Regions from separate parts of the Janthinobacterium sp. NFX145 genome, predicted to be linked through region 1. Evidence: predicted binding sites of a transcription regulator. Region 1 holds the regulator's gene; each other region holds the start of a gene.

Region 1 (4,118 bases):
TCGGTGCCATAGTCGATGCGCTTGATAAAGGTAAACTCTGTTTTCCCCGCAGGAACCGGCAGGGTGTCGCTGCCATTGGCCAGGATCAGTCCTTCATTGTTCAAGCCTGTGATGGTGCCGCTGACGTCATACGAGGCCTTGCCGCCGCAAGCGGCCAGTCCCAGGGTCAGCAGCAGTGCGGCGAGTGGGCGCAAGCAGGATAACTTCATGTATTTCTCCAAAAAATAGGTGACGGATCGCAAGGATTACTGCGGCGTGCAGTCAAGTGTGGCCGCAGTCGTGGCGGCGGAGCCCATCGTGCCGACCGTATCGCTGCCGTCCGCACTGCTGGAACCCTGGAAGCGGCACTTCAGGCCCGTTGGCTGAGCCAGTATGGAAATACCGTACGCGGCGCCGTCATCAACGCTGAATTCGTAGGCGGTGGCGCCAGCCAGCAGGGTGGTGCCGTTGGAGCCCATCACCAGACGCAAGCCATCGGCGCTCAGGCCCGTGACCGTGCCGCGAAGCAGGTAGGTGTTGGTCTTGCAGTTCACCTGGGCCGTGCTCACGGAGTAGCTCGATGCCTTGCCGACGCCATTGATAATCGTGCAAACGGCGCCCTTGGGCTGTTGCGCGATGGTGATGTCGTAGCGGTCATCGTTCTTGACCAGCTTGGTGAAAACAGCGGTGGACAGGCCAGCAGTAACCGGCAAGCGTTCCCCGTCATTCTGGAGAATCAGGCCATCCTTGGCCAGGCCGAAGACTTGGACTTGCAGATACAGGTTGCCGCCGCTGCCGCCGCAGGCTGCCAGTGTGGCGGCGCAAGCCGCCGCCAGCATCGAGCGCAGGTACAAATTTTTCATACAGTCTCCAAAACGAATTAGGTTGGGTAGCGCAACGCGGACGCTGGCGCCGCATTGGAATGGCGCCTATTTTAGTCTATCTGGCAAGCTGAATGATCTTGCCTTGTATCACCCTGTAACAATTTTTCGCCGGGAAGCGCTGGCCCGGCCCCATTTCACGGGGGCGCAGCCATGCCGGCGGCGGCGATCGGTGCGACAATAGCTATACCCTGCGCACTGTGACGCAGCATCCCATTGTGAGTCCCATGTCCCTTGCTCCTGTAAAACCCGCCGTGCCGCCCAAGGCCATCCTCTTCGACCTCGACGATACCTTGTGGCCCATCGCGCCCGTGATTGCCGCCGCCGAAACCCTGCTGCACGACTGGCTGGCCACGCATGCACCCAAGGTGGCGCAGCAGTTTTCCATCGAGCTGCTGCGCCAGCACCGTCTGGCCATGCTCAATGAACAACCGCATTTCCATGGCAACCTGATCGAGTTGCGCCGCGCGGGCCTGCTGGCCGCCTTCGAGGCGGCCGGCGAGGATCCCGCCCTGGTCGACGGCGCCATCGCGCAGTTCCTTGCGGCCCGTCATCGCGTCCAGCCATATGACGACGTCTTGCCGGGCCTGGCCTGGATGGGTCAACGCATGCTGGTCGGCTCCATCTCGAATGGCAATGCGGACCTTGAAATTATCGGCCTGGCGCAGCATTTCAAGGTATCGATCGCCGCCAGCGACTTTGGCGTGGCCAAGCCCGACGCCAGCATCTTCCTGGCCGCTTGCGCCGCGCTGGACGTGTCGCCCCATGAAGCCGTGTATGTCGGCGACGATCTGTATTTCGATGTGACGGGAGCGCAGGGGGCGGGCATGCGTGCCGTGTGGATGAACCGCAAGGGCAGCGATGCCCACCTGGCCGCCGGCGTGCAGCCCGACGCCATCTGCGCCAACTTTGATGAATTGCTGTTGTGGCTGCAGGGGCAACTGGAAGATTGATCGCCGCGGGACGGGCGAACGTGCATAATAGGCGCTGTTGCTGCACGTTCGGCCGCTTTCGTTGCCGCTTTTCTAAAAAATACTTGCTAAGAAATACTTGCCTAAATAAAACACCATGCAACTCGATACACGTGCCCAAACACTGCTGAAAGCCCTGGTCGAGCGATATATCGCCGACGGCCTGCCGGTTGGTTCGCGCGCCTTGTCGAAAATTTCCGGCCTCGACCTGTCGCCAGCCACGATCCGCAACATCATGGCTGACCTGGAAGAGCTTGGTTATGTGTCCAGTCCGCACACCTCGGCCGGACGCATCCCCACGCCGCGCGGCTACCGCATTTTTGTCGACACCTTGCTGACCGTGCGGCACCTGGACGAGCACATGGTGGAGTCGCGCATGCGCCTGCAGACGCCGCAGCCGCAAAAAACCATCGCCAACGCGGCGCAGATGCTGTCGTCGCTGTCGCAGTTTGCCGGCGTCGTGCTCAGTCCGCGCCGCGAATCCGTGTTCCAGCAAATCGAATTCTTGCGCCTGTCCGAAAAGCGCATCCTGCTCGTCATCGTCGCTCCCGGCGGCGACGTGCAGAACCGTTTATTGCTGACGGAAGCCGACTATACGCCGGCGCAACTGGTGCAATCGGCCAACTATATCAATCAGAATTATGGCGGCCTGTCCTTCGACGCCGTGCGCGTGCGCCTGCAGGGCGAGCTGCGCCAGCTGCGCGACGATATGGGCAGCCTGATGCAGGCGGCCGTGGAAGCGGGCAGCGAAGCGATGGCCGACCATAGCGACGACATGGTGATTTCCGGCGAGCGCAACTTGCTCAGCGTGAGCGATCTGTCCTCGAATATGCATTCGCTGCGCCAGATGTTCGACATGTTCGAGCAAAAAACGGGTTTGATGCAGCTGCTCGACGTGTCGAGCAAGGCGACGGGCGTGCAGATTTTCATCGGCGGCGAATCGAACCTGGTGCCAATGGATGAGATGAGCGTGGTGACGGCGCCGTATGAAGTCAACGGCAAGATCGTGGGAACGCTGGGAGTGATCGGACCGACGCGCATGGCTTACGAGCGCGTCATCCCGATTGTCGATATCACGGCCAAGTTGCTGTCAAGCGCACTCAGCCATCATTGATCGTACTGCCTGACGCTTGCCGCTCCGGTGGGAGCGGCAAGCGTGGATCAGGCGGTTTTGTGCGGGCAAGCTGTCTTGGTGCAGTTGCCGTAGATGGCCAGGGCGTGTTCGGCGATCTTGAAGCCGCGCTCCTCGGCCACTTTTTGCTGGCGGATTTCGATTTCTTCGTCGAAGAATTCTTCGACCCGGCCACAGTCGAGGCACACCAGGTGGTCGTGGTGGGAGCCTTCGTTGAGTTCGAAAATCGCCTTGCCGGTTTCAAAATGGTTGCGGTTGAGCAAGCCAGCCTGTTCGAACTGCGTCAGGACGCGGTAGACAGTTGCCAAACCGACATCCATATTGTCGGCCAGCAGAATTTTATATACGTCTTCCGCGGTCAGGTGGCGTACCGGGCTACTCTGGAAGATATCGAGTATCTTCAGCCGTGGCAGGGTGGCTTTCAGGCCGCTTGCCTTGAGATCACTAGGATTGTTACTCATGTTTGTTGCTCGTATGTGGGTCAGGTGCTTTATCATATAGCGTTTTGTCGGGGAGTGCCAAAATATGCTTTTTTTTGGCGGGCCGGTCACTCCTGGCGTTTTGTTCATCCAATTGAGGTCATTTATGCGCGTAACACCGGCTGTATTGCCATCTCTCTGGCACCGTATTTCATTTCGAGCACCAGTCGTGGCAGGCATGGTCTGTGTCGCGCTGGCCATGTCCGGCTGCGCCAGCCGTGGCATTCTGGGCGAAAAGCCGGCAGCTGCTCAAAAAGAAGGCAAGGAACTGGTCCCCGAACAGGGCGCACAAACGACCACCATCACGCCGCTGCAAAAATTCATGTGGTTTTTCTCGCCCTACCGTCCTGACATTCAACAAGGCAACTTTGTCTCCGAAGAGATGCTGGCCCAGTTGAAAGTGGGCATGACGCGCGACCAGGTGCGTTTCGTCCTCGGCACCTCGTTGCTGACCGATATCTTCCATGCCGACCGCTGGGATTATCCGTTCCGCCTGGCCCGGGGCAGTGGCGAAACCACCAGCAGCCGCGTGGTCGTGTACTTCGGCAAGGATGGCAAAGTGGAACGTTTCGAAGGCGGCAACTTGCCGACAGAGAAAGAATACATCGACCGCATCGCCGGTCCGTCGCCATTCGCCAAGGTTGCCAAGGCCGACGCGCCTGCCGCCGCCGTGCCA
Region 2 (4,118 bases), 1.4 Mb from region 1:
GTGGGCCGATGCGTTGCAACGCCTGCCGCTGGCGTGGCGTTACCTGCCGTCGCTGAATGCCCGCATCCCTGTCTTTAGCCCAGGAGAAATGAAATGATTGCCGTGATTTTCGAAGTTTGGCCCAGCGCCGAAGGGCGCCAGCACTATCTGGACCTGGCGGCGTCCCTGCGTCCCTTGCTCGATGAAGTCGATGGGTTCATTTCCATTGAACGCTTCAGCAGCCTGAGCGAACCAGGCAAATTGCTGTCGCTGTCCTTCTTTCGCGACGAGGCGGCGCTGGCGCAATGGCGGCAGCTGGAAGCGCACCGCGCGGCGCAGTCGGCCGGCAGGCAGGGCGTGTTTGACGATTACCGGCTGCGCATCGCCGCCGTCGTGCGCGATTACGGCATGCTGGACCGGGAACAGGCGCCGGCCGACAGCCGCCAGCGCCACAGCGTTTAGCGGGGCAGCGCGCCCTGCGTGATTTTCACCTTGACCCGGTAAGTGGGCTCGGCCGCATTCAGGGCCGGCGGCGTGGCCGGGTCGACGTCGAGCAAGGTAAACGTCAGGTGGTTGACGGTGACGGAGCTGGCGGCGCCGGGCATGGAATCGGACAAGACGATGTCGGTCGTGCCTGCGCTGTTGAGCAAGCTGAAACTGTAGCTGACGTAGCCTTTCCACACGCACACGGCGCCCTTGCGGCAGCGGCTGTCGTTGACGCGCTCGAGTTTCAGGGTATCGGTGGCCGTGATGGCGACCTGTTCGCCCGGCGAGAGCACGTGGGTGACGCTGCGCGGCGTGTTTTCCGCGTCGCCGGCGCTGCCGGCCGCGCCGCAGCCGGCCAGCACGGCCAGGCAGGCGAAGAACAGGGGCAGCAGCACGCTACGATAAGAGTGGGTCAGAGAATGCATGTTTTTCCTTTCAGGTAGAGCGTCCCGGCGTGCTTGTTCACGCGCGGGATGAAATGATAGTAACAAAATGATATTTTTCAGGCGCACTATTGGCGTGCTGCCGATGAATTGACGCGCCGGCCACGCGGCGCGCCGATTACTGCGTAAAATGGCTGTTTTGAAAATCAGGAAACAACCATGAAAAAAACCGACCTGGCCAAAAGCGATGCCAAGAAACTGATGGGAAAGATGAATGTTCCCGGCGCCGGTGCATTCGGTAAGGAAGCGGTGGTCGTCGACCGCCGCGAGCAGCGCAAGCGCGATCAGGCCCTGGGCCTGGTGCCGTTCGCCGTCAAGCTGAACAGCGATCTGGTCTTGCAATTGCAGACACTGGCCAAGGAACGCGGCGCGGATCTGAATGAATTGGTTGCCGAAGTCCTCGTCAAGGGCTTGGCCGCAGCTTAATTCGCTGCCATGTTTATCTGTTGATAAACATCACTTGTAAAACTAAAAGGCGCCTTGCGGCGCCTTTTGCATTGCGGCATTGCTTTCGATTACACCCAGGCGGCCAAGGCGCCCTTCATTTTTTTCAGCGCCGCCACTTCGATCTGGCGGATGCGTTCGGCCGATACGCCGAACTCTTCTGCCAGCGCGTGCAGGGTGGCGCCGGAACCGTCGTCGTTGGCCAGCCAGCGCGCTTCGATGATGCGGCGCGAACGGGCGTCCAGTTTGCTCAAGGCCGTTTCCAGGCCTTCCGATTGCAGACGCGTCACTTGTTCCGCTTCCAGCACCTTGGTCGGTTCGCTTTGCTCCGACGACAGGTAGGCGATCGGCGAAAACTTGTCGTCTTCATCGTCGGTCGGCGATTCCAGCGCAATGTCGCGGCCGCTCAAGCGCGTTTCCATCTCGATCACTTCTTCGCGCTTCACGTCGAGCAGCTTGGCCAGCGCATCGATCTGCTTCGGCGTCATCGCATCGAGGCCCGTCTTGTGGCTGCGCAGGTTGAAGAACAGCTTGCGCTGCGCTTTCGTCGTCGCAACCTTGACCAGGCGCCAGTTTTTCAGGATGTACTCATGCATCTCGGCTTTCACCCAGTGCATGGCGTACGACACCAGGCGCACGCCCTGGTCCGGATCGAAACGTTTCACGGCTTTCATCAAGCCGATATTGCCTTCCTGAATCAGGTCGGCGTGCGGCAAGCCATAGCCCAGGTAGCCGCGGGCAATCGAGACCACCAGGCGCAGGTGCGACAGCACCAGTTCTTGCGCGGCGGCCAGGTCATTTTTTTCACGCAGGCGTGTCGCCAGCGAAATTTCTTCGTCGTGGGTCAACATGGGCAGGCGGTTCACGGCCGAAATATAGGCGTCGATATTGCCCAGATTGCCAGTGAAACCGAGGCCCAGCGCATTACTTTTGGTCGGAACCAATGCGGACGTTGCGGACATCATAGTCATGTTTTCTCCCTCGTAGTCTTGCTTTGTTCCAGTTGGCCACATCACGCGACGTGGTCCGCTTGTCTGTTTGCGTATTCGGTCTTGCACTTTGCAGAGCGCGGCACCATCTTCATCTGGCGTCCATGGCGCTTCTGCCTTTGGTATGTCCCTATATTAGCACTCTCTGCTTGAGAGTGCCAATCAGCACATTTAATCGGCCTGATAGCCTAAATGCTATGGCGATTTAATGCTTGATATATATATGAACAGTGATTTGAACACGTAATCAGTCTACGGCCTCTGGCTGAAGCGAACCTTAAGAATACTTGCTAAATATCAAGATAACAGCAGATAGGGAGGGTGAGGCGCATGGCGGCACCGCAGGCGCCGCCATGGGAGGGAAGGTCAGTTCAGGCGCGCCAGGTGGCGCTGCACGCAGAGGAAGGCGCCGATCAGGCCCAGGCCGGCGCTGACGGCCAGCAAGCCGGCCATCGGCAGCGGTGCCAGCGGCACCAGCTGGAATTCGGATGCGTACAGGCGCGCAAACTCGGCAATCGCGGTATTGAGCGGTTGCAAGGCCAGCGCCACGGCGCCCAGGGCCAGCGCACCGGCGCACAGGCCCAGCAGGGCACCCGTGTAATAGAAGGGGCGGTGGATGAAGGTGTCCGTGGCGCCGATCAGTTTCGAGATGCTGATTTCATCGCGCTGCTGCATCACTTGCAAGCGGATGGTATTGAAGACAACAGCGATCACGGCCACGCCCAAAGTAATGGCCAGCAGCAACAGCACCAGACGCAGCACGCCCAGCAGGGCCGCCAGACGCTTGACCCAGGCCGAATCGACTTGCGCCGATTCCACGCCGGGCAACTGGCGCAATTGTTCCGCCACGGCATCGACATCCTGCGCTTCGCTGGCGCTGCTGAAGGCGTCAAGTTTCAGCACATAGCTGTCGGGCAGGGGATTGTCGCCCAGGGTGCTCAGTACGTCGGCCAGGCCGTTCTTGTTTTTCAGCGTGTCGAGCGCCTGTTCGCGCGCGATGAAGACGATCTTCGCCTTTTGCTCGCCGACGATCTTGCGCATGGAACTGGCCAGCGCCACGGCTTGCTCGCGCGGCGTGTCGATCTTCAGGAAGACGCTGATTTCCGGATCGACCGACATCTGTTCCGACATCGGGCGTACATTGTCGAGCATGGTCAAGCCGGCGAACGGCAGCGACAGGGCGATGGCGACGACGACGACGTTCAATAGAAAGCCGCCCGGCGACTTGCGCAAATGGATCAGCGCCGAACCGAGCGCGAAGCGGTGTTGACGGAACCAGCCTCTCATGGCTGTTCTCCCTGCGCGTCGTCCAGGCCGGGGGACGGTGCAAAATCGGGATCGGGTGGCGCGAAGACGGGCGCCTGCGTGGCCTTGTCGATGGCCACCAGCTGGCCGTTTTTCAGGTGGATCACGCGGGCGGCCGCGTCGAGCATCTGTTCGTCATGGCTGGAAATGAGGCAGGTCACGCCCACGGAGTGGAATGCTTTCAGGGCGTCGAGCACCTTGTTGGCGCTGGCTCGGTCCAGGTTGGCCGTCGGTTCGTCGGCCAGGATGATTTGCGGCCGGTTGACGATGGCGCGCGCGATCGACACGCGCTGCTGCTCGCCGCCAGACAGCGACAGGGGACGCGCCATGGCGCGGTCCAGCAATCCCACCTTGTCGAGCGCGGCGCGCGCGCGCTGTTCCGCGGCAACTTTATGCGCGCCGACGACGAGCAGCGGCAGCATGACGTTGGCCAGGATGGAGCGGTCGTTCAATAATTTTTGCTGCTGGAAGA
Region 3 (4,118 bases), 760 kb from region 1:
TTGCTCGCGCATCGCAAAGACAAATCGTCGCGTGCACGCTTAAAAAAGGTTTTCCTGGGGCGTCAGAGCGCTATCCAATACCGTGTGCATGGCCGAGATTTTCTGCTTCACTTCCAGGATCGTCAATTCCGACAGCGGACCTTGCGGCGACTTCACGGAGAGGAATTCGGCGGCCACGCCCAGGGCGGCCAGCACGGCGATGCGGTCGTTGCCCTTGACCTTGCCCGCGTCGCGGATGGCTTTCATTTTGCTATCGAGATAGATCGCCGCTTCGCGCAGCGCGCGCTCTTCGCCGTCGCGGCACACCATGCTGTAGGACTGGCCCATGATATTGACATCGACACGCGGCATTACGCTTCCTTCTCGTTCTCGGCAATATAGGCGCCCGCTTCCGAAGCGGCTTGCTCCAGGCCAGCTTGCACCAGTTCGGGAATTTTTTCCAGCAACGCTTCCACCCGCTCCTGCGCCTCGCGCATGCGTTGCACATACAGGGCGTTGTCGGCGGCCAGCGCGGCATTGTCCTTGCGCAGTTGCGCGTTTTCACGGCGCAGCGCATGGGTCATTTCGGCCAGCAGGCCTATTTTGTCGGATAATTCGTTGAATTCGGAAATCATGCCGCCACTATAGGGCGGACGCTCCATGGGCGTCAATCGAATCACGCCGCTGTCACACATATTTACATCAATGCAGGGCAGTTGGCGGACAATACACGCTTTTTCCGGCGCTTTTCACCAAGTGCGCGCATCCGCCGGCGCCGCGATGGCAGCGTTTTACTCGTCGACGTAATCGGGTTCGATATCGAGGCCGCCATAGCGGTTTTCGCAAGAGCGGCGCGTCAACTCCTGCTTGCCGCTCTTGCCGTCAAGCACCATCGTCAAGTCGCGGCAAGTGCGGCTGTAGCTGCCAGGTTTGGCGTCCGTGCCCGAAGGCGTCAGGCGCACTGCCAGCGGCACCACATTGCCCAGTCCCTTGTTGCTCCACTGGCGCGTCTTGCCATCCTCTTCATCTTTCAAGGTGCGCACGGCGGCCTTCAGCAACGATGCTTGTTCTTGTGCATTCAGCCTGGCGATGGTGACGTCGGACAGGAAAGGCGGATACACGACGGGCGCCGGGTCCTTGCCCTGCACATCCCATTTCCCGCTGTTCTGCGAACAGGTGCGGCGGCTCAGGTCCTGCGACTTGCCGCCCGCCGTAACGACGAATTTCAAGTCGCGGCACACATGCGCCTTCAAACTGTGCTCCGTCATGCCGGAGTTGCTGAAGTTATACGTGACTTTGACCATCGCGCCGCGGTCGCCGCCGTTGTCCCACACGTGCGCTTCCTGGTCGTCGTCGTCCTTGTTCAAATCGTTGAACAGCTCGCCCAGCAGCCTGTCTTTTTCCTGCGGCGTCAGGGTCGCCACGGTGATCTCGTCGGCGATGGTGGGCGTTTGCGCGGCGGCATTGCCCAGGCAGGCGAGGCCGATGAGGGTAGCGCCCAGCAGGCGCAGCGCGGGGCGGGAAGGCGGAAATGGCATGGCGTTCTTTCTCGTGCAAGTAGTCATATGTGGCGATATTGATATGCAATTACAATCATCTTATCAAATTCCATAGTGAAACTCTGTTTCCTGTGCGTACAGGAACGGCCCCTCTCCGGACGGCATGCTAGAGTCGCGCCTGTTGCTGACGCCCGGGAAGTTGGCTTGCGCCAGCGCAAACCCTGCGTAAATGCAGGCTGCGCAGAACGTCTATGTATATCTTCCCGGAGAATAAGCCCTTGAATAAGCCCCCTACCGTCCCTATAATTAGCACTCGTTAGTAGAGAGTGCTAACAAACTCTTTCGTAGTAATCCTCAGGACTGATGGTGCTTGCCAGGCCACTGCAGGGAACGCTACGCGGCGGGCGACGCCGCGATGCACCACTGCCGGATACAGGCAAGGACAGGATGACATGGGGTTTGCTTGACCGTTGCGGGCTGCTTTCAACGGCGGTCACTGAAAGCAGGCCTGGCGCTGCGCCAGGCATGTATTCATTTAGCAACACCTATCCATTGAACTTTAAGGAGTTTTGTATGAATCTGCGCCCATTGAACGATCGCGTCATCGTCAAACGCCTCGACCAGGAAACCAAAACTGCGTCCGGCCTCATCATTCCTGATGCAGCTGCTGAAAAACCGGATCAAGGCGAAGTCCTTGCCGTAGGCAATGGCAAGATTCTCGACGACGGCAAAGTCCGTCCTCTGGATGTCAAAGTGGGCGACCGCGTCCTGTTCGGCAAGTACGCCGGCCAAACCGTCAAAGTTGACGGCGATGAGCTGCTGGTCATGCGCGAAGAAGACATCATGGCGATCGTCGTCAAGTAATTGTTTCCACGTTGTAGACAGATACATCCCGAAACTCAGGAGAATTGAACATGGCAGCTAAAGAAGTAGTATTCGGCGACGCAGCGCGCGCCAAGATGGTCGAAGGCGTCAATATCCTCGCCAACGCAGTCAAAGTCACCTTGGGCCCGAAAGGCCGCAACGTGGTTCTGGAGCGCTCGTTCGGCGCCCCTACCGTCACCAAGGATGGTGTGTCGGTAGCGAAAGAAGTTGAACTCAAAGACAAGCTCATGAACATGGGCGCGCAAATGGTCAAGGAAGTTGCTTCCCGCACCAGCGACAACGCCGGCGACGGCACCACCACCGCAACCGTGCTGGCACAAGCCATCGTGCGCGAAGGCATGAAGTTCGTTGCCGCCGGCATGAACCCGATGGACCTGAAGCGCGGTATCGACAAAGCTGTTGCAGCGACCGTCGAAGAACTGGCGAAAATCGCCCGTCCTTGCACCACGACCAAAGAAATCGCCCAGGTTGGCGCGATCTCGGCGAACTCGGACTACTCGATCGGCGAGCGTATCGCTGAAGCGATGGAAAAAGTCGGCAAAGAAGGCGTGATCACCGTGGAAGACGGCAAGTCGCTGAACGACGAGCTGGACATCGTTGAAGGCATGCAGTTCGACCGCGGCTACCTGTCGCCATACTTCATCAACAACCCAGAGAAACAAGTTGCCGTACTGGACAGCCCATTCGTCCTGCTGTGCGACAAGAAAATCTCGAACATCCGTGACCTGCTGCCGGTACTGGAACAAGTCGCCAAAGCTGGCCGTCCACTGCTGATCATCGCAGAAGACATCGAAGGCGAAGCGCTGGCCACCCTGGTTGTGAACAACATCCGCGGCATCCTGAAAACGTGCGCAGTGAAAGCCCCTGGCTTCGGCGACCGCCGCAAAGCCATGCTGGAAGACATCGCTGTCCTGACCGGCGGCCAAGTGATCGCTGAAGAAGTCGGCCTGACCCTGGAAAAAGTGACCCTGGCCGAACTGGGCCAAGCGAAACGCATCGAAGTGGGCAAAGAAAACACCATCGTCATCGATGGCGCCGGCGAAGCTGCCTCGATCGAAGCACGCGTCAAACAAGTACGTGTACAGATCGAAGAAGCGACCTCGGACTACGACCGTGAAAAACTGCAAGAGCGCGTGGCCAAACTGGCTGGCGGCGTTGCCGTGATCAAGGTTGGCGCAGCCACCGAAGTCGAAATGAAAGAGAAAAAAGCCCGCGTTGAAGATGCACTGCACGCTACCCGCGCTGCCGTGGAAGAAGGCATCGTGCCAGGCGGCGGCGTAGCCCTGCTGCGCGCACGCGCCAACATCACGGTCAAGGGCGACAATCCTGATCAAGATGCTGGTATCAAGATCGTTCTGCGCGCAATGGAAGAGCCACTGCGCATGATCGTGCAAAACGCTGGCGAAGAAGCTTCGGTCGTCGTGGCAGCCGTACTGGCTGGTTCGGGCAACTACGGCTACAACGCTGCCAACGGCACGTATGGCGACATGGTTGAAATGGGCGTTCTGGACCCAGCCAAAGTGACCCGTTCGGCGCTGCAAAACGCCGCTTCGATCGCTTCGCTGATGCTGACAACCGACTGCATGGTCTGCGAAATCGCTGACGACAAAGCAGGCGGCGGCATGGGCGGCGGCATGGGTGGTATGGGCGGCATGGGCGGCATGGACGGCATGATGTAATGTCCGGCATCCCCGCGCGCAGGCGACGGCGCGCAGGGATGCATACGCCGGGGAGACACAGCAGACCAAAAGCTGC

Evidence for each region. The regulator HrcA, encoded in region 1, represses chaperone genes, less so after heat shock. The targets are predictions, from matches to a motif close to TTAGCACTCNNNNNNNNNGAGTGCTAA.
Region 2: a site for HrcA is predicted at 2,477-2,503, ahead of rpoH (RNA polymerase sigma factor RpoH). Genes of this name have one in related genera too.
Region 3: a site for HrcA is predicted at 1,785-1,811, ahead of groES (co-chaperone GroES). Genes of this name have one in related genera too.

Annotation. Positions count from the first base shown of each region.
Region 1 covers NZ_CP187360.1:396,627-400,744, forward strand. Annotated here, with positions in the region: gene ACPJXG_RS01675 (hypothetical protein) at 1-209, opposite strand, end outside; gene ACPJXG_RS01680 (hypothetical protein) at 246-842, opposite strand; gene ACPJXG_RS01685 (HAD family hydrolase) at 1,088-1,813, shown strand; gene hrcA (heat-inducible transcriptional repressor HrcA) at 1,929-2,945, shown strand; gene fur (ferric iron uptake transcriptional regulator) at 2,993-3,424, opposite strand; gene ACPJXG_RS01700 (outer membrane protein assembly factor BamE) at 3,621-4,118, shown strand, end outside.
Region 2 covers NZ_CP187360.1:5,379,481-5,383,598, reverse strand. Annotated here, with positions in the region: gene ACPJXG_RS24050 (cytochrome P450) at 1-97, shown strand, start outside; gene ACPJXG_RS24045 (antibiotic biosynthesis monooxygenase family protein) at 94-441, shown strand; gene ACPJXG_RS24040 (hypothetical protein) at 438-890, opposite strand; gene ACPJXG_RS24035 (hypothetical protein) at 1,068-1,334, shown strand; gene rpoH (RNA polymerase sigma factor RpoH) at 1,424-2,317, opposite strand; gene ftsX (permease-like cell division protein FtsX) at 2,708-3,628, opposite strand; gene ACPJXG_RS24020 (cell division ATP-binding protein FtsE) at 3,625-4,118, opposite strand, start outside.
Region 3 covers NZ_CP187360.1:1,161,431-1,165,548, reverse strand. Annotated here, with positions in the region: gene ACPJXG_RS05155 (cell division protein ZapA) at 40-351, opposite strand; gene ACPJXG_RS05150 (DUF904 domain-containing protein) at 351-641, opposite strand; gene ACPJXG_RS05145 (hypothetical protein) at 771-1,517, opposite strand; gene groES (co-chaperone GroES) at 2,052-2,342, shown strand; gene groL (chaperonin GroEL) at 2,393-4,042, shown strand.